DNA from 3 places in the Paeniglutamicibacter kerguelensis genome. Region 2 is predicted to be linked to each of the others. Evidence: riboswitches for the same ligand, from Rfam matches in the RefSeq annotation. Region 2 holds a riboswitch; each other region holds the start of a gene.
What was found. A riboswitch is a leader RNA that binds a small molecule or an ion and turns the genes downstream of it on or off. The one in region 2 is predicted to bind S-adenosylmethionine.
Positions count from the first base shown of each region.

Region 1: another riboswitch for S-adenosylmethionine. It lies ahead of JOF47_RS20855 (methionine ABC transporter ATP-binding protein); the one in region 2 lies ahead of JOF47_RS18075 (flavin reductase family protein).
Region 3: another riboswitch for S-adenosylmethionine. It lies ahead of JOF47_RS02805 (bifunctional o-acetylhomoserine/o-acetylserine sulfhydrylase); the one in region 2 lies ahead of JOF47_RS18075 (flavin reductase family protein).

Region 1 is NZ_JAGIOF010000004.1:331,004-337,255, reverse strand. Features, by position in the region: gene JOF47_RS20865 (LLM class flavin-dependent oxidoreductase) at 1-535, shown strand, start outside; gene JOF47_RS20860 (DUF1345 domain-containing protein) at 680-1,330, opposite strand; SAM riboswitch class I at 1,650-1,744, shown strand; gene JOF47_RS20855 (methionine ABC transporter ATP-binding protein) at 1,844-2,668, shown strand; gene JOF47_RS20850 (methionine ABC transporter permease) at 2,661-3,395, shown strand; gene JOF47_RS20845 (NtaA/DmoA family FMN-dependent monooxygenase) at 3,433-4,851, shown strand; gene JOF47_RS20840 (acyl-CoA dehydrogenase family protein) at 4,863-6,128, shown strand; gene JOF47_RS20835 (MetQ/NlpA family ABC transporter substrate-binding protein) at 6,221-6,252, shown strand, end outside.
Region 2 is NZ_JAGIOF010000001.1:3,971,726-3,977,977, forward strand. Features, by position in the region: gene dnaB (replicative DNA helicase) at 1-165, opposite strand, end outside; gene JOF47_RS18070 (DUF1801 domain-containing protein) at 677-1,102, shown strand; gene JOF47_RS18075 (flavin reductase family protein) at 1,202-1,711, opposite strand; SAM riboswitch class IV at 1,783-1,896, opposite strand; gene rplI (50S ribosomal protein L9) at 2,148-2,603, opposite strand; gene rpsR (30S ribosomal protein S18) at 2,619-2,858, opposite strand; gene JOF47_RS18090 (single-stranded DNA-binding protein) at 2,921-3,511, opposite strand; gene rpsF (30S ribosomal protein S6) at 3,557-3,862, opposite strand; gene JOF47_RS18100 (acyltransferase family protein) at 4,051-6,198, opposite strand.
Region 3 is NZ_JAGIOF010000001.1:628,027-634,278, reverse strand. Features, by position in the region: gene JOF47_RS02825 (alpha/beta hydrolase) at 1-287, opposite strand, end outside; gene JOF47_RS02820 (SGNH/GDSL hydrolase family protein) at 387-1,238, shown strand; gene JOF47_RS02815 (SHOCT domain-containing protein) at 1,390-1,809, shown strand; gene metX (homoserine O-acetyltransferase MetX) at 1,909-3,051, opposite strand; gene JOF47_RS02805 (bifunctional o-acetylhomoserine/o-acetylserine sulfhydrylase) at 3,054-4,400, opposite strand; SAM riboswitch class IV at 4,476-4,591, opposite strand; gene JOF47_RS02800 (VOC family protein) at 4,761-5,405, shown strand; gene JOF47_RS02795 (IS982 family transposase) at 5,487-6,252, shown strand, end outside.

The DNA of each region.
Region 1 (6,252 bases), on a different contig from region 2:
CGGCCCCGACAGCGCCAGCGCCGAAGCGAAGTTCGAGGACTACAAGTCCTACGCCGACATAGACGGCGCCCTGGCGCTGATTTCCGGCTGGATGGGTGTCGACCTGTCCACGTACGGTCCCGACGACGTCATCGGCGACAACGTGAAATCAAACGCCATCCAGTCCTCCGTTGCAACGTTCCAGAAGGCCAGCGGCGATGACGGCAACCCCTGGACGATTCGCCAGCTTGCCGAATGGGTGGGCGTCGGCGGCTTCGGCCCGATCACCGTTGGTTCCGGGGCCGAGGTGGCGGAAAAGCTCATCGACTGGGTCGCGGAAACCGACGTCGACGGCTTCAACCTCGCCTATGCCATCACTCCCGGCACGTTCGAGGACGTCGTTGAGTTCGTTGTTCCGGAGCTCCAGGCCCGCGGCGCATACCAGAGCGAATATGTCGAGGGCACGCTGCGCAACAAGCTCTTCGGCAAGGGCGACCGCGTCCAGGAATCGCACAAGGCCGCCAACTACCGGCTCTCCGCCGCAAAGGTCGGCTAGCGGGCACTGCCCCACTGGTTGCCCAGCGCCCGAAGTCCAGCGCAACCAACTGCGTTTCCGACGGGGATCCCAGCCATGCCGGGATCCCCGTCCCGCCAAGTCAAGCGGGATCTTTCAAGGCCCGGACTCGAACCGGGGCACCCGTTACGGGGCCAGGCTGACGACCAGGTTGATGGTGGTGGCCAGGATTCCCGTGCCAAACACAAACGCCAGCAGGCTGTGGCGCAGCGCTGCCGATCGCATCACACGTGAGGTGATGTTTGTGTCCGACACCTGATAAGTCATGCCCATGCTGAACGCCATGTAGGCAAAATCGGTGTATTGCGGCGGTTCCTTCTGGTTGAAGTCGATGCCACCGGGCGCTCCGTCGTAGTAAATCACCGCATAGCGCAGCGTAAACAACGTGTGCACGAGCAGCCACGACATCCCCGTGCAGGTCAAGGCCAGCAGTGCCAGCAGGAACCGTGCATTTCCATCGGCGTTCTTGCTGCCCAACATCACCAGGACGACGGCGGCCAGCGACCCCAGTGCCGCCAAGAGGATCAGAAGGTCCGAGGTGCTGCGGCCGGGGTCCTCTTCCTGGGCATGGGCGGCCGTGCGGACATGATCCATCGGGGTGATGCTCGACCACACCCAGAGGTTGTAGATCAGCGCGGCGAGGCCCCAACCCACTGCCGGCGCATACACCCAGGCGCCAAGAAGCCCTGTCAGCGCGGCTGCGAAACCACCGCCGACAACCATGCCGATGATGCGCAACCGGCGGTGCCGAGTGCGTTCTGAGCGTGCGATCTTCATGTGGCGATCATGCCACGGCCCGCCATCGCGGCGCGGGATGATCAATCGAAACGTTGCATCATGTCAGCGGGCACTTCGCGCTCGAGATCTGGCGAAGCGAGGTTTTCGGCGGATTATCAACATGACGCTGCTATGAAGCAAGCCGATATGAAATTCGCGCGTCACAATCGGTCTTGTGACATTTCTTGAAGAAAAAACGGGCTAAAGACGGAGCTTTTCGAGCGTTTGTTTCATGAGGTGGTCATATTTGTTGGTGCTGTCGAAGAATCTGCGACACACTTGAGTTGTTCCGTCCCGGTGAAATGCCTGGAACGGTACGACACCATCCAGAGCGGCTGAGAGACCTGGCTCGTTGACGCCGCAGCAACCACCCCTATGCGTAGGGGCCGGTGCTACCGCCAGGACCGATGGAGATAGCCAACTCTGTTCCGGTCCACTGGTCGACCCCTAGCGGGAGGCCGGCCGATCGGTCGTGCTGTTGGCGTCCCTCGGGTAAACCGAGAGGAGTTGGACATGATCAACATCAAAGACGTGTCCACAGTTTTCCCGTCAGCGGATAATCCCTTTGTTGCCGTGGACAACGTTTCGCTGGAGATCCCGCGAGGCTCAATCCAAGGAATCATTGGTTTTTCCGGCGCAGGCAAGTCGACCCTGCTGCGCAACATCAACCTGCTTGAGCGACCAACCAGCGGGCAAATCATCGTCGACGGCACGGACCTTACCGCGCTGAACGATGAAGAACTGCGTCGGGCGCGCCACCACATCGGCATGATCTTTCAGCACTTCAACCTCTTGAACAACCGCAATGCCGTTGAGAATGTCGAACTCAGCCTCAAGTTTGCCGGTGTCCCCAAAAAGGACCGCCGGCGCCGGGCACTGGAAGCCCTAGCGATCGTGGACCTGGCGGACAAGACAACTGCTTACCCCGGCCAGCTCTCCGGCGGCCAAAAGCAGCGCGTTGCGATTGCCCGCGCACTGGCCACAGAGCCGAAGGTGCTTCTGTGCGACGAACCGACTTCCGCCGTTGACCCGCGGACCACTGCCTCGGTCCTCCAGTACCTTTCCGACATCAACGCCCAATTGGGTATCACCACGGTCATCGTGACGCACGAAATGAATGTCGTAAAGGCCATTGCGGACAACGTCGCGGTCATGGAGGACGGGGCGGTTGTCGAGCAATTCGACATTGCCTCACTGAAGAACCCGGCGTTCACCCCCGCCACCGCAATCGGCCGATACCTGATCTCAGATGAAATTTCGCTGGATCGAAAGCCAACCACGGCCCCGGCACCCGCGTCGGCTGCAACCGAATCCTTGAAGGAGGAGTCTTATGTCTAATCTTGCATTTGGCATCAACGTCCTGGCGTCCTCCACCAACGGAAGCGGAGCCGCGGCCTTTGACCTCAACCGCATCATCGAATTGTGGCCCGAAATCGCCTTGGCCATCGGCCAGACCCTGGCCATGCTCCTGGTGTCGATTCCGATCGCGATCCTCATTGGAACCCCACTGGGCATCTGGCTCTACTCGATGTCGCCGAACGGCCTGCGCCCGCGCCCGCGCATCCACCGGATCGTTGACGGGCTCGTGAACACCATGCGTTCGTTCCCGTTCCTGATCCTGCTGATTGCCATCATTCCGTTCACGCGATTCGTTGTGGGAACAACCATCGGCACGGCCGCGGTGATCGTCCCGCTGACGATCAACGCCATCCCGTACTTCGCCCGATTCGTTGAGCAGAACCTGACCCAGCTGGGCAGTGGCGTGGTCGAAGCCGCCCGCGCCATGGGTGCCACCCGCGGACAAATTGTCAGGGATGTGCTGCTGGTCGAAGGGCGCCCGGCACTCATCGGCTCGATCACCATCATGACGGTGAGCTTCATCAGCTACTCGGCCATGGCCGGGTTGGTCGGTGGCGGCGGAATCGGCGACTTCGCCATCCGTTACGGCTATTACAGGTATGAAACGGGCATGATGATCGTCGCCATCGTCCTGATGATCCTGATGGTCCAACTGGTCCAGATCTCCGGCACCAGGCTCGCCGCACGCCTGGACAAGCGCCACTAACCCCACCCACCCCGGATACACCCTCTGGAGCCCCCTCATGAGCAATTCCAAACGTCCGCGCCTGCTGTTGAGCGCATTCCTGATGAACACCACCAGCCACATCCTTGGTGGGCAATGGCGTCATCCCGAGGCCCAGCAGCACCGCTTCAACGAGCTCAAGCTCTGGACCGAGCTGGCCAAGGAGCTTGAGGCCGCACGCTTCGACACGATCTTCCTTGCCGACGTCGTCGGACTCTACGGCGACCACGACGGGGGATGGGCATCGCACATCAAGCGCGGCCTGCAGGTTCCGTCCAACGACCCTCTGGTCCTTGCCTCGGCGCTCGCCGCGGTGACCGACGAAATCGGGTTGGCGTTCACCTCCTCGGTGATCCAGTCCGACCCGTTCCAGCTGGCACGCCAGCTCTCCACGCTCGACCACTTGAGCAACGGGCGCGTGGCCTGGAACATCGTCACCAGCGTGCTGGAAAATTCGCACCGCAACTTCGGCGCCGACGGGCTGACCGCGCACGCCGACCGCTATGACTGGGCCGAGGAATACGTCGAGGCCGCCTTCAAGCTCTGGGAAGGTTCCTGGGAAGATGGTGCCCTGCTTGCCGACAAGATCCGCGGCATCCATGCCGATCCGGCGCTGGTGAACAAGATCTACCACCGCGGGGAACGCTACTCGATCGACGGCCCGCACCTGTCCTCGCCAAGCCCGCAACGCACACCGTTCCTCTTCCAAGCCGGAAGCTCCCCGCGGGGCAAGGCCTTTGCCGCCGCCAACGCCGAAGCCACCTTCCTGTTTGCGCCGAACCCGGAAAACGTTCGCAAGAACTCGGGGATCATCCGGCAGCTGGCGGTCGACGCCGGCCGTGAAGCCGGCGACGTGAAGATCTTTGCCGGGCTTTCCTTTGTGGTGGGCAGCACCGAGGCCGAGGTCGCCCGCAAGCAGGCCGAGTACGACGAGTACCTCGACCTGGATGCCGTGGTCGCACACATCGGCGGCGGGCTGGGCATCGACCTGGGCGGGGTTCCACTGGACACCCCGCTGGGCGACGTCGACACCGAGGGCGGCAAGGGAGTCCTCGATGCGATTCGGGCCTCGGTTCCGGGTGGCAATCCGACCATCGGAGACCTGGCCCGTTACCGCGCCAAGGCGATGCAGATCGCCGGAACCCCGGAACAGATCGTTGACCAGCTTGAAATCTGGCAGGATGCCGGAACGGACGGCATCAACATCATCAACCAGATCCTTCCGGGCTCTTACACCGACTTCATCCAGGGTGTGATTCCGGAGCTGCGGGCCCGCGGGCTGGCGCAGAGCGAGTACGCCCCGGGGACGCTGCGCGAAAAGGTGTTCGGCCGTTCGGCAACCCTGGAACCCTCGCACCCCGCAGCCGCATTCCGTGGGGCGTTCGCCGAGCATTCGGCCGCCAACGAAAACCACTCAGCCATCTCCACGCTTTCCTGAAAGACAGAACCATGACGCTGATTCAAGACATCCCCTCGACGGTTGCCTCCGATTACGCGAGCCTGCACGAGCACTTCGCCGAAATCTTCGCACGCATTGCGGAGGGTTCCCGCGAACGCGATTTCGCACGGATCCTCCCTTTCGAACAGGTTGCCTGGCTCAACGAGGCTGGGTTCAGCGCCCTGCGCGTGCCGGTGGAGTTTGGCGGGGCGGGCGTCAGCGTCGAGACCTTCACCCGGTTGCTCATCGACTTGGCGGCAGCGGATTCCAACGTCGCCCACCTGTACCGCTCCCACTTCGGGTTCATCGAGTCCCTCCAGTGGCAGGAAGAACCGGTCGCCCGGCGCTGGTACGAGCTTGCGGCCGCGGGAAAGACCGTCGGAAACGCCTCGACCGAACGCGGGGGCAACGCTCTGGGGAGGCTGAACACCGTCCTGGCCAGGAACGGTGAGGACTGGGTGCTCAACGGCGAAAAGTACTACACCACCGGCACCATCTTCTCCGATTACACCCGTGTTTCGGCCGGGCTGGCCGGTGAAGACGGACGCTTCTTTGCCGTGGTGGACACCAAGGCCGCGGGAGTGAACATCGTCGATGACTGGGACGGCTTCGGGCAGCGGTTGACCGGCACCGGGACCACCACATTCGAGAGCGTGCGGGTCCCCAACGAAGACATCTTTGACCGCATCGCCGGCGGGGCCGAGGCCACCCACGAAGCGGCATTCTTCCAGCTGGTGCTGCTCTCCGTGCTGGCCGGCATCGCTCGGGCCGCGCGCGATGACGCGGCGCAGTCCGTGGCCAAGCGTGCGCGCACCTTCAACACGGGTTCGGGCCTGCCGTTCCGCGAGGATCCGTTGATCCAGGAGACCGTCGGCCGGATCGCGACCAAGGCATTTTCCGCCGAGGCAATTGTCCTGGCCGCCGCCCGCTCGCTGGATGGCGCATTGGAGAAGAGCCTGGCGCAGGAGGTTGACGTTGACGGAAACAGGGCGACAACCCTTGAGGGTCACCTCGCCGAACTTGCCGTCGAGCAGGCCCAGGTCGCCGTCCCCGAACTGGCCATTTCCGCGGCGCAGCAACTCTTTGAGACCGGTGGCGCCTCGGCGACCAGCACCTCCAAGGGCCTGGACCGGCACTGGCGCAATGCTCAGACCGTGGCCACCCACAACCCGATTTCATTCCGTGCGCGTTCAATCGGCGACTACTTCATCAATGGCACCCTGCCCGAGGGATTGAACGCCATCGGGGATGCCACGGCAAAGGCCACGGCCAACTAGTAGCCCGACATCCGTCCGGTCGGACGGCTGCCCAAATACAACACATCACGCAGGGTGCCTTGGTACTTCGCGCCCATTTTCAGGAGATAAACATGCAACGCCGCAAATTCATTGCCGGAGTCGT
Region 2 (6,252 bases):
ATAGAAATCGAGTCCGCGCAGGACCTCCACGCAATCCGCGATGGCATCCTTGGAGAGCATCATGCCGCCGAGCACGCTCTGTTCGGCCACGAGATCCTGAGGCGGCGTGCGGCCGTAGGCTGAATCGCCGGATTCAGAATTGGTTTCGATGTTGGCTAGCGACACGGGTCTTCCCTTCAAGCACCGCGGGTTCCCAGTTTCCGCGTCATTTCCTACTTCAGTGTCGCAGGGTCGGCCGACCTTTTGGTACGTCCAATCTCACGTGTGCGAAGAGACACGCAAGCCTGTGGAAATAGGTGGGGAACACTGTCACCTTAGACCCCATTTGCCTCAAACCCAACACCGTTATCCACAGGGGCTGTGCATAACCTGTGTACCTCGCGGCGTGTTGTGTGCACAGCTTGGGGAGAACATTGTGGATTACCGACAATTATTCTCTAAAAATGGCAGTTGACTAGGCTTTATATATTTACATGCCTGTGGACAGAAAGTAGTTATCCACAGTTTCTCAGGATGAAAAACCTGGTTATACACACAAAAACCCCGAGATTCCGCGGTTAACACCTGATGAATTCCACGGTTACCCACAAACTATCCACAGCTATCCACAGAGCTCGAAGGTTTCTGGGGATTAACGAGGTTGATGAGCGTCGACGGCGCTGCAATACTGACTCGCATGGCTGCCAATAAAACTGTCCCCACCCGGGTTGACCCGCATGAATTCATCGCCTCCGTCGCCCATCCGACTCGGCGCGCCGATGCGCAGGTCTTGCTGGAAATGATGGAGGGGGTCTCCGGGCAGCCGGCAACCATGTGGGGACCAAGCATCATCGGGTTTGGGACTTACCACTACAAATACGATTCGGGCAGGGAAGGCGATGCGCCGGCCATTGGATTCTCACCACGCTCGGCAAATCTTTCCCTCTACGTGCTGACCGGCACCGAGGAATCGCGCGAGCTCTTGGCCAAGCTTGGGAAGCACAAACGAGGCGCTGCCTGCCTCTACGTCAACAAGCTCTCCGATATCGACTTTGAGGTCCTCACCGAGCTGGCCCGTCACGGCTTCCAGCACACGATGAACGTATTACACGACCCCTCCTAGCGACCGGGACTACGGCCGCAAAAGTGAAGGGCCGCAGGGCCGCAAGACCACGTACGTGGCGGATCGCGGACCTGCAGCCCTCGTGCTTCTGGACCGCGTCTAGGAGACGAGCTGTTCAGCCTCCAGGCGACGGAAGGCCGACCCGTGGAAGACCAGCGGGGAATTCGTTTCATCGCTCGTCCGGTGGCCGTGCACGCGCAACAGCACCACGTGGTGGTCGCCCGCGGGAATCTCCTGCTCCACCGAGCAGTCGAGCCACAGGCTTGCATCATGGAGCAACAGGGCGCCTTCGTCGGTGGAATCCAGGCGAAGCCCCGCAAAGCGGTCCCCGGTCTTGGAAGCAATCTGGCGGCAAACGCCCTCGTTCTTCTCGCTGAGCACGGAGACACCAATACGGGCATTGGAGCGAACGACGGGCCAGGTGCGCGACGTGTTCTGGACCGCGAACATCACCAAGGGCGGATCCATCGAAACACCCACGGTGAAAGATGAAGCGACGATGCCCTGGGGCTCCCCGTCGACGATGGCGCACAATGCTGCAATGCCGGACGGATGCTGGGCGAAAACGTTGCGCAAGGCATCTGGGGTGAGGTCTGTTGCAAGAGTCATGGCTCGGTCCTTCGGCTTCGTGCCCACCTTGTACCGGGTACGCGCCAAAAGCGCAGCTGCCCATCAAAGGTGTGCGGTACTTGCCCCCGGGGTCCCGGTAGGCCGAATCGTCACCTGGAGCACCCCACTACCGTGAGAGGGTTGCCGGTCAACAAGCCAGGGCTTTTACGTTGACGCTCTTGATTCATGACTAACGTTAAGAGAAACGTTTAGCGTCCGTCAAAGATTGTTTCGACACATTGGGACATGTGGCGTAAGAATCGAAGATTCTGCGACCAAATCTCGCTATCTACCGGCAGTAGTCGATATAGCCTGATTTGGAAGGTTGGACAAGACCGCGCATCGGGCGTTTCCCCGGGGCAAAGCAATGAGGACCCCACCCGAAGGTGGAGTCCTCATCGTTTATCGACCCGGGGGACGATGGGTGCGCAGAGAATTACTTCTTTGCGGCAACAACTACCAGCGAGATGGTCGCGGATACATCGGTGTGCAGACGCACGGTAGCCGAGTAGTTGCCCGTCGACTTGATGTGATCGTTGATCTCGATGTTGCGCTTGTCGATCGCGCCAACGCCGGCGGCTGCAACAGCCTTGGCGATGTCGTCGGTCTTGACGGTGCCGAAGAGGCGACCGGTAGCGCCGGCCTTGACGGTCAGCTTGACCGGCTTGGCGGAGATAGCGGCGGCAAGTGCCTGTGCTTCTTCCAAGGACGCAACGGCGCGAGCAGCACGGGCGGCCTTGATCGACTCAACCTGCTTCTCACCGCCCGGGGTCCAGGTGATGGCGAACGAGCGCGGGAGAAGGTAGTTACGTGCGTAACCGTTCTTCACCTCAACGATGTTGCCTGCGGCACCGAGGCCGGTAACTTCGTGGGTCAGAATGAGCTTTGCCATGTTTGTATACCTTCCTTAGCCGCGGCCAGCGCCGGAGTAAGGCAGCAAGGCTACTTCACGCGCGTTCTTGATGGCCTGTGCGATCTTGCGCTGTTCCTGAACGGAAACGCCGGTAACGCGACGGGCACGGATCTTTCCGCGATCCGAAATGAACTTGCGCAGCAATGCTACGTCCTTGTAGTCGATGACAGTGATGTCAGCGGCCTTCAAGGGGTTGGACTTTGGTTTGGGCTTACGGAGTTCAGCCTTAGCCATCGTGGAGCTCCTTTATCAGGTGGAGCCCGCAGAATTTTCTGCGGGATGGTGAATAATTTTGTTTAGAAGGGCGGTTCGTCAGAACCCGGGTTGCCCCATCCGCCGTTGTTTCCTCCGGCAGGAGCGCCCCATGGATCGGCTGCAGGTGCATTCCAGCCGCCACCGCTGTTTCCGCCGGCGTTGCCGCCACCGAAACCACCCTGGCCGCCGGCATTGCCGCCGCCGAATCCGCCGGCGTTGCCGCCGGCATTCTGTCCACCAAAGCCACCATTGCCACCATTGCCGGAGCGCTGGGTGCGGGTGACCTTTGCGGAAGCGTAACGCAGCGACGGGCCGATTTCATCGACCTCGAGCTCGGTGACGTTGCGCTTTTCGCCTTCCTTGGTTTCGTAAGAACGCGACTTGAGGCGGCCCTGAGCAATGACACGAGTGCCCTTGGTCAACGTCTCAGCGACGTTTTCGGCAGCCTCACGCCACACCGATGCGCGGAGGAACAGCGTGTCGCCGTCCTTCCACTCATTGGACTGGCGATCGAAGGTTCGCGGGGTCGAAGCGATCGTGAAGTTCGCGACTGCCGACCCTGACGGGGTGAAACGTAGTTCTGGGTCACCGGTCAAATTGCCGATTACCGTAATGACGGTCTCGCCTGCCATTGGAGCCTCCTAAAGGTGTTGTTCTACGAAGATCGAAAAGCAGAATTACTCTGCAACGACCTTTGCCTCTTCCGGACGGGTGATCTTGGTGCGCATGATGGTCTCATTGAGGCTCAACTGGCGATCAAGTTCCGCGGAAGTAGCGGGGGTGGCGGTGAAGTTAACTACCGCGTAGATGGCTTCCGACTTCTTCTGAATGTCGTAGGCAAGGCGGCGACGGCCCCAGATGTCAACGTTCTCGATGGTTCCACCATCGTTACGGACAACGTCCAGGAACTTACCGAGGGTCGGTTCAACGGTTCGCTCGTCGACCTCGGGGTCGATCAGCACCATCAATTCATAAGCACGCATGTGAACCCACCTCCTTTGGGCTAAACGGTCACGGCATTTCCGCAACAGGAGGTTCTTTGCATTTGCTGTCGTCGATGCCCGATTGCCAGGCACGACAGAAACAGCCTCATCCAGTCTAACGGAAAAACCATGCCGGCCAAGACTTCGCCGGGTTGCATGCGTCACCCGCGCGTTGTCCAGCACACGGGTCACCGCACGTCGTCGTTCAGCCCGTCGGCATGCAGCATCGCCTCGATCCGGATGCCGAAAACCGGGGCAAGGGTGCGCATGTAGGTGTCGGAGACGTGGTGCCCGTCCCGGTACACCAACACGTTCCCGATCACGGCCGGGCAGAATCCGCGGACACAGAACTGGTCGGAGAAATCCAGTACGCCGACCCGCGGCTCGCGTTCGGCCGCGGCGAGGGTGGAGTCGTTGGCTTCGAAGGCCTTGGACGCCGGGGCACCGCAGGATTCCAGTTCCTCCGGGTGCAACGCCACGCAGTCCCGTGCATAGGACTTCGTCCCGGGGCGCGGGGTGTCGATAATCGGGTAGACCTTGATGCCAGCATCCTCAAGCTGGCCCCAGTAGTCGGCGAAACCCTCGGCGGCACCCTTTTCGAAGACGGACCCGGCCCAGTGGCTGGTCACCACCGCATCCACGATTCCACGGGAGACGATCCGCTTCAAGGTGTCCTCGTTGGCCTGGTGGCACGAAATGCTGCCGTTCTTCTCGGCGGTGCGCTCGGCGGCGGTGAACGGGCAGGAATTCTTCAGATAGGTCAACAGCGTCCAGCCGTGTTCCTTGGCGGTGGCCTCCAGCGCCCGGTACCAATGCGTAGCGTGCGAGTCGCCCACCAGGGCAATGGTCAGGGACCCGTCCGCCGCACCCGTGGTGCATTCAAGGGTGACCCGGGAACGCGGTTTTTGGACGCACTCGCCCAGGTGCGGCAGGTCATGCTCGGCGTCGGCGGGGACCGGGACGATCTGCTTCACGCCCCGCAGGTAGGGCGGCGCGCCGGCGGGCACCGAGGCGGCACCGAACCCGGGCGGAGGTGCGGCGAGCAGGGTGGCGGCCGTACCTTCCTGCGCGACGGTGTCACGTTGGGCCAGGGGCCCGGGGGCCAGTGACATCGCCGCGACCAGTCCGACCACGATCACCCCGATGCCCAGGGTCCGCCACTTTGAGGAAGCCAGCGGCGCCAGGGAACGCACCGGGGTTTCGATCCAGCGGTGGCTGGCCCCGGCGAGCAGCAACGACAGGGCCAGCAACCCGATCCCCTGGGCCGGGCCCGGCTCGCTGCCGGAGAAGTGGAGGAAGAAGATGAGCACCGGCCAGTGCCACAGGTACAGCGAGTAGGACACGTTGCCCACCCATTGCACCGGGGGAAGTTCGAGGATCTTTTGCGGGGCGAACGGGCCTCGGGTCTCCCCGGCCATGACCACCGCCAGGGTTCCGGCCACCGGCAGCGCCGCGGACAGACCCGGGAAGGGCGTGGCCGAACCAAAGCCAAAGGCCGCCGCCGCGATGGCGGCAAAACCGCTCCAGGCTAGCGCGGTGCGGGCTCCGGCAGCATGGAACCAGCGGCCGTTGCCTCGTTCAAGACCAGGTCCGGACGGGGCGAGCAGCAGTGCCAGCAGGCCGCCGGCGGCCAGTTCCCAGACACGGGCCGGGGTGACGAAATAGGCGGCCGGATTCCCTGAGCCCACCAACACCATCGAGTATGCCAGCGAGGCGACGATGACCGCACCGAAGACCAGCAGGAGCGCGATGCGTGGCAACCCTCCGGCGGTATCCTCGCGGCCCGCGCGCTCCCGGGCCAGGGAGCCCAACCGCAGTCGCACCCACAACCTGCCCAGCCACACGGCCAGCAACACCAGCAGCGGCCAGGCCAGGTAGAACTGTTCTTCGACCCCGAGGGACCAGAAATGGTGTAGCGCCGTGGGTTCGGTGTCGGCCGCAAGGTAGTCCACGGAGGCGGCGGCCAGCACCCAGTTTTCCACCGAAAAGACGGCGGCCAGGGCCGCAGTCCCCACGGCTTTCCACTGCGTGGCGGGCAGAAAGGCCAGAGTTGCTCCCAGCACCGCAATGATCACCGCAACCGCGGCGGGCAGGATCCTGCGCACCCGCGCGGCCCAGAACCCCGGCAGGTCGATGCGGCCGGACGTGCGAACCTCGCGCAGCAGGTGCCCGGTGATCAGAAACCCGGAGATCGCAAAGAACACGTCGACCCCGATGAATCCGCCGGGGACCAGTTGCGGGGCGAAATGGTAGCCCGCCACGAGCAACACCGCGACGGCGCGCAGCGCCTGGACCTCTGGCAGGACTCGGCGCGGAAGCTTCGGTTCGGCGGTCATACCGCGAGCAAAGCACGCCGGGATGAACAGCGGGTAAAGCGTCCAGGCCGGGAG
Region 3 (6,252 bases), 3.3 Mb from region 2:
TTGGCGATCGGCTCGAGCCAGGCCCACAAATCCGCGACCGACTCCTTGACCGCATCAAACGAATAGTCAAGGTCCTGCATGAGCGGGAACCAGGTGAAGCCCGGGCCAAGGGCCTTCGGGGCCCGCACCGAAACAACGGTGAATTCGTCGGGAAGCATAGGGGCCAATCCCATGAGGTCTTCTTCGTTGGACAGGTATCCGTGCAAGAGCACCAGCAATGGCGTGCCGGCCCGCTCGGCTTCGGGGCGCGACCAGAGGACAGTGGGGTTCCAGGTATTTTCACTCACCCATCCAGTCAACCAGAATCCGCGCTCCGTTGGTGTCGCCATTTAACCTACGCTTAGGTAACTTACGTATTCTTTGGTAAGAATGCCTCTGTGAACAACATGGCCAATCCCCTCAAAGAAGATTCCGCGACCGACAGCACGCTGATCCACCCATGGCGGCGCTACGTGGCCCTGGGCGATTCCTTCACCGAAGGAATCGGCGATGTTGATCCAAGCAGCCCCGGTGGCTACCGCGGGTGGGCAGATCGAGTGGCCGAACAACTCAGCCGCGGGGTCGAGGACTTCGCCTACGCGAACCTCGCAATCCGCGGCCGTCTCATTGCCCAGGTTTTCGACGAGCAGGCGGGCCCGGCACTTGAGCTCAAGCCGGACTTAATCAGCCTGTGCGCCGGCGGCAACGACGTCATTCGCCCCGGCGGGGATCCGGACGCCATCGCCGACAAACTCGATGCACTCATGCGGATTCTTGCGACCTCCGGCTCAACCATCCTGCTTTTCACCGGCCCGGACATCCGCGACACCCCGGTATTGGCCGGCATCCGAGGCAAGGTAGCGATCTACAACGAAAACGTTCGCACGATCGCCGCCCGATACGACGCAGTCGTGGCAGACATGTGGTCCCTGCGCGAATTACACCAGCCGCACATGTGGTCCGAGGACCGCCTGCATTTCTCGCCCCTCGGACACCACACGATCGCGGCCATGGCCCTTGACGCGCTGAACGTTTCGCATGACCTCCAGCAAGCCCGACCCGGTGAGGCCGAAACCAAGAACTGGCGCGAGGCCCGCCGAGAAGACCTGATTTGGGCCCGCACCCACTTGGCCCCCTGGGTGCTGCGTCGGATCCGCCATCAATCTTCGGGCGACGGCATCACGCCCAAGCGCCCCTTGGCCGTTCCGTTCAGCGACCACACGCCCGGTTCATCGCTTGGAACCGGTTTGATGGACTAAACATCTCGCCGAGAAACCGATCCATTCGTCACAAATGAAAAACGGTTGGCGAAAATCGTCAGTTTCACGACCGATCGATGCTTGACTAGCACCTACGGGCCAGCGCGATGGCCGAGGATACTGCGGTGGACACCGCGACAGGACGGCAACGATGATTTTTGCAGGCACGACAACCACCGACGACATTCCGCCGGAAGTCCTGGAACAAATGGGGATCGAGGACGCTGTCGACTTTGGATACGTGGACCCAGAACTGGCCGGCTATCCCGGCGGGTTGGGTTTCATTTTTGAATCATTCGACGTCATCTTCGGAATCGTCGCGTTGCTCGTCCTCGTGGGCTTCATATTCACGGCTTTCATTTGGGTCCGAAATTACAAGGCCGGCAAGAACGCTGGGCTGGATCCGTTCACACTGCAAACCGAATTGGCGGTCCGTGCTGCCAACTCGGAGATGCTGGCACCTAAGAAGACTGTTGAACAGAAATTGATTGAACTGGACGGTCTTTTGGCTCGCGGTCTCATCACGCGTGATGAGCACACGCAGGCCCGGCTCAAGGCTCTGGGCGACTAGTTTTGGACCAACAAAGACGCATGGCCCGGGTTGAAGAATGGATCTTCAACCCGGGCCATATGTCTTTAGGCCCTCAAAGGCCTTCTGCGAGTCAGATCCCTAGGAGAAAATCTGTTCCGCAAGTGCATCGCCGAGCTGCTCGATATCGGTCAGGAACCCGTCGTGCCCGATCGGCGAGGTGATGTAGCGGACCTCCACCGGGTTCGGCAGGGCCTTCGCCAGGCGTTCCGATTGTTCGGGCCAGTACAGGCGATCGGAATCAACCGCTGAAACGAAGAAATTCACCGAACTGAGTCGTGCCAGTGCCGTCTGGACGGAACCATGCCCCCGACCCACGTCGTGGCTCATCAAGGCCTCGGTCAGCACCAGGTAGCTGTTGGCGTCGAAGCGGCCCACCAGCTTGCCGGCTTGGTGGTCCAGGTAGCTTTCCACCTGGTAGCGCCCGCGGTTCAGGTTCGCGGAGCCAACCGGCGCCTCACCTTCCTGTGCGGCGCGGCCGAAGCGCACCTCGAGCTCGGGTTCGGCACGGTAGGTGATGTGAGCGATCCTGCGGGCCAGGCCGAGCCCCGCCGAGGGGAGATTGTCGTTGGCGTAGTAGTCGCCGCCGGCAAAGTCCGGGTCAAGGCGGATGGCCGCACTCTGTGCCTGGGCAAACGCAATCTGTTCCGCCGAGGATTCCGCGGTAGCCGCAACCACGACGCAGTTCTTCACGCGCTCCGGGAACTCCACGGCCCATTCCAGCACCCGGGCCCCGCCCATGGAACCGCCGAGCACCGTGTGCCAGACCTTGATGCCCAGGGCATCGGCCAGGCGCGCCTCGAGGCGCACGGAGTCCTTGATGGTGGTGAAGGGGAAACGCGAGCCCCACGGCTTGCCGTCCGGGTCCAGGCTGGCCGGTCCGGTGGATCCCGAGCAGCCGCCGACCATGTTTGCCGAGACCACAAAGTAGCGGTCGGTGTCCACGGTCTTTCCCGGGCCCACAAAGCCGTCCCACCAGCCGGGCTCCGTTGAGAGGCCGCGTGCAACGTGCGAGTCCCCGGTCAGCGCGTGGGCGATATAAACCGCGTTGGACGCGTCTTCGTTGAGCGTCCCCCAGGTTTCAAAGCCCAGCACCACGTCCGGAAGCACGCCGCCGGTTTCAAAGGTGTATTCACCCGTGCGGAGGTGCCGAAGGATCCCGTCCGGGGCATAGTCCAACGTCTGGGCGGTTTCGGCGTCGTAAAGCACCACGTCAGTCTCCACGCTCAACGAGTTACACCCTGCAGTTCAACCTCGGCCAGCGAGGCGACTGCCTCAAAGCCGGCCCGGAGGTCGGCAATGATGTCGGCAACGTTTTCAATGCCCACGCTCAGGCGCACCAGCCCCGGGGAAACACCGGCCGCGACCCGCTCGGCCTCGGTGAGCTGCGCGTGGGTGGTGGAGGCCGGGTGGACCACCAGCGAGCGGACGTCGCCAAGGTTTGCCACGTGGGAGTGCAGCTTCAGCGCGTCAACGAAACCTTGGCCGGCCTCGAGGCCGCCGGAGATTTCGAAAGCAACAATCGCCCCGATGCCCTTCGGGCCGTACTTGCGGCCGCGCTCGAACCACGGGCTCGACTCGATGCCGGCGTAGTTGACCGACTCGACCTGCGGCTGCGCCTCAAGCCAGTTGGCGACCTCCACGGCGTTGGAGACGTGGCGTTCGATGCGCAGCGACAGCGTTTCCAGGCCCTGGGCGATCAGGAACGCATTGAACGGGGAAACGGCCGAGCCCAGGTCGCGCAGCAGCTGGACGCGGGCCTTGAGGATGTAGGCAAGGTTGGCGCCGAGGATGCCGTCGACACCCAGGTCGCGGCCGAAGACCAGGCCGTTGTAGGACTCGTCCGGGGTGTTGAAGCCCGGGAACTTTTCCGGGTCGGCGGCGAAGTCGAAGTTGCCCGAGTCCACGATGACGCCGGCGATGGCCGTGCCGTGGCCGCCGAGGTACTTGGTGGCCGAGTGGATCACGATGTCCGCACCCCATTCGATGGGACGCACCAGGTACGGGGTGGCAAGTGTGTTGTCGACGATCAGCGGGACGCCGGCCTCGTGGGCGATGGCCGAGATCGATTCGATGTCCAGGACGTCCTGGCGGGGGTTGGATACGACCTCGCCGAAGAGTGCCTTGGTGTTCGGCTTGATCGCGGCGCGCCAACCCTCGAGGTCGTCGGGATCGGCAACAAAAGTGACCTCGATGCCCAGCTTGCGCAGCGTGTGCTTGAACAGGTTCTGCGTTCCGCCATACAGGCTGGGGCTTGCCACGATGTGGTCCCCGGCCTCGGCGAGGTTGAGGACCGCGAAGGTCGTGGCGGCCTGGCCCGAGGCCAGCAGCAGTGCACCGACGCCTCCCTCGAGGCTGGCGATGCGCTGCTCCACTGCGTCTTGGGTGGGGTTACCGATGCGCGTGTAGATCGGTTCCAGTTCCTGGAGCGCGAAGCGTGCGGCCGCGCTTTCCGCGGTCGGGAACACAAAGGCAGTGGTTTGGTAGATCGGCAGGGCCCGCGCGCCGGTGGTGGCGTCGGGCTCCTGGCCCACGTGGATCTGACGAGTTTCGAATGACCAGTCGTTTGACATCGTTCTCCCCTTCAAAGGAATCAAGGGGTATGCCCGTAACAGACACCTGTGGCGTCGTATGTTACGTAGGGGGCATGCCCGCGCTTGTCCTGCATCCTTGTGACGCAGGGCCTGGTCTTCACCCGGGGCACCCCACCGCGGTGGAGGGTTGCCGTCCAGCAAGCCGGGGCTTGTTGCTGGAACTCATGACCTTGTAAATCAGTCTGGCGCACGGAATTGCGGGCGCGCAAGATCATCTCAAAATATGACAATGCCGAAAAAGCGGAGCGGCGCCCCGATCTCGACCATGAAACCACCAGCCAAACTCAAGTTAGGCAATCCTAAGTCGAGAGCTAGATCACATCGTGCCATGATGGGGGCATGATGAGGTTGGACCATGTAACTTACGCTTGTGGACCCGACGGCCTCGCGGCAACTGCCGCTCGGATCGGCGCGGCCCTTGGACTCGAATCTGTAAAGGGCGGTATACACCCACGATTTGGCACCCGCAATGTCATCTTCCCGTTGCTGAATGACCAGTACCTCGAAGTTGTCGAGGTACTGAACCACCCGTCATCGGACAAGGCACCGTTCGGCCAGGCCGTTCGCGCCCGTTCCGAACTTGGTGGCGGCTGGATGGGCTGGTGCGTTGCGGTTGATGACCTGGCACCGGTCGAGGCACGCCTGGGCCGTGGCTCGGTGCCGGGAAACCGGAAGTTCCCCGATGGACAGGAACTGACCTGGCGCCAGATCGGCATCAACGGTTTGATCGCCGATCCGCAGGTCCCCTACATGCTGCGTTGGGATGACGGGACAGAAAACCTGCACCCGTCGAAGGCCCTGACGCCCGTCGGCAAGATTTCGTCGATCAGCATCGCCGGATCGAGCGAACGCGTCGCAGACTGGCTCGGACAGCCCGAGCAGTTGCCCGTCGGCGAAGTCAAGGTCGACTGGCAGGCACCCAACGGGACGCCGGGAATCCTTTCGGTGACCTTCGAAACCCCCAAGGGTTCCATCACGCTCTAGATGATTGATTCCAAGGGGTGACAGCGCAGGCAAGGGTGTCCAGACTCGAATTACTACCCGTATCGACCTTGGACGGTTCCGATGGACAACGACCTGGACACCCTTGCAACAGCACTGTACGCCTCGACGGACGACTTTTTGAAGGCCAATCCGCAGTTGCTTCCGTGGCGTCCGGCGGTCGGTTTGCAGCCGAGGATCACCGACGCGGAACTGGTCACCGTGTCCGTGCTCCAGGCCTTGCTGGGCTTCACCTCGGAACGCCGCTGGCTTCGCCATGCGAGGGCTGACCTCTGCGAATGGTTCCCACACCTGCCCGAGCAATCCGGCTACAACAAGCGCCTGCGGCACTTGGGAGAAACCCTCCAAGCCGTGATTGCCTACCTGGGCCGGGACACCGGCCTGTGGGCCGATGGCATCTGGGTGGCCGACTCCACCCCCGTCGAATGCGGGCGCTCCCGCGAGACGGCGCACCGCTCCGAGCTGGCGGGGTTCGCCGAATACGGGTACTGCGCCTCGCATTCACGCTGGTTCTGGGGCCTGCGCCTGCACCTGTTGTGCACGCTGTCCGGGCTGCCGGTGGGTTTCGCGTTGACCGGCGCGAAGGCCGACGAACGCGAAACCCTGCTGGGGATCCTGGACTCCATGCCCGCCGGGATCGGGGCCGGGCAAGTGATCCTGGCGGACAAGAACTACTACGGCAGGATCTTTGAACAGGACCTGGCCGAGGCCGGCATCGTCCTGGTGCGGCCCACCCGGCAGGGCGAGCGGCGACGACCGGGCAAGGAATTCCTGAAGCCATTGAGACAGGTCATCGAGTCAATCAACGACACACTCAAGGGCCAGCTGG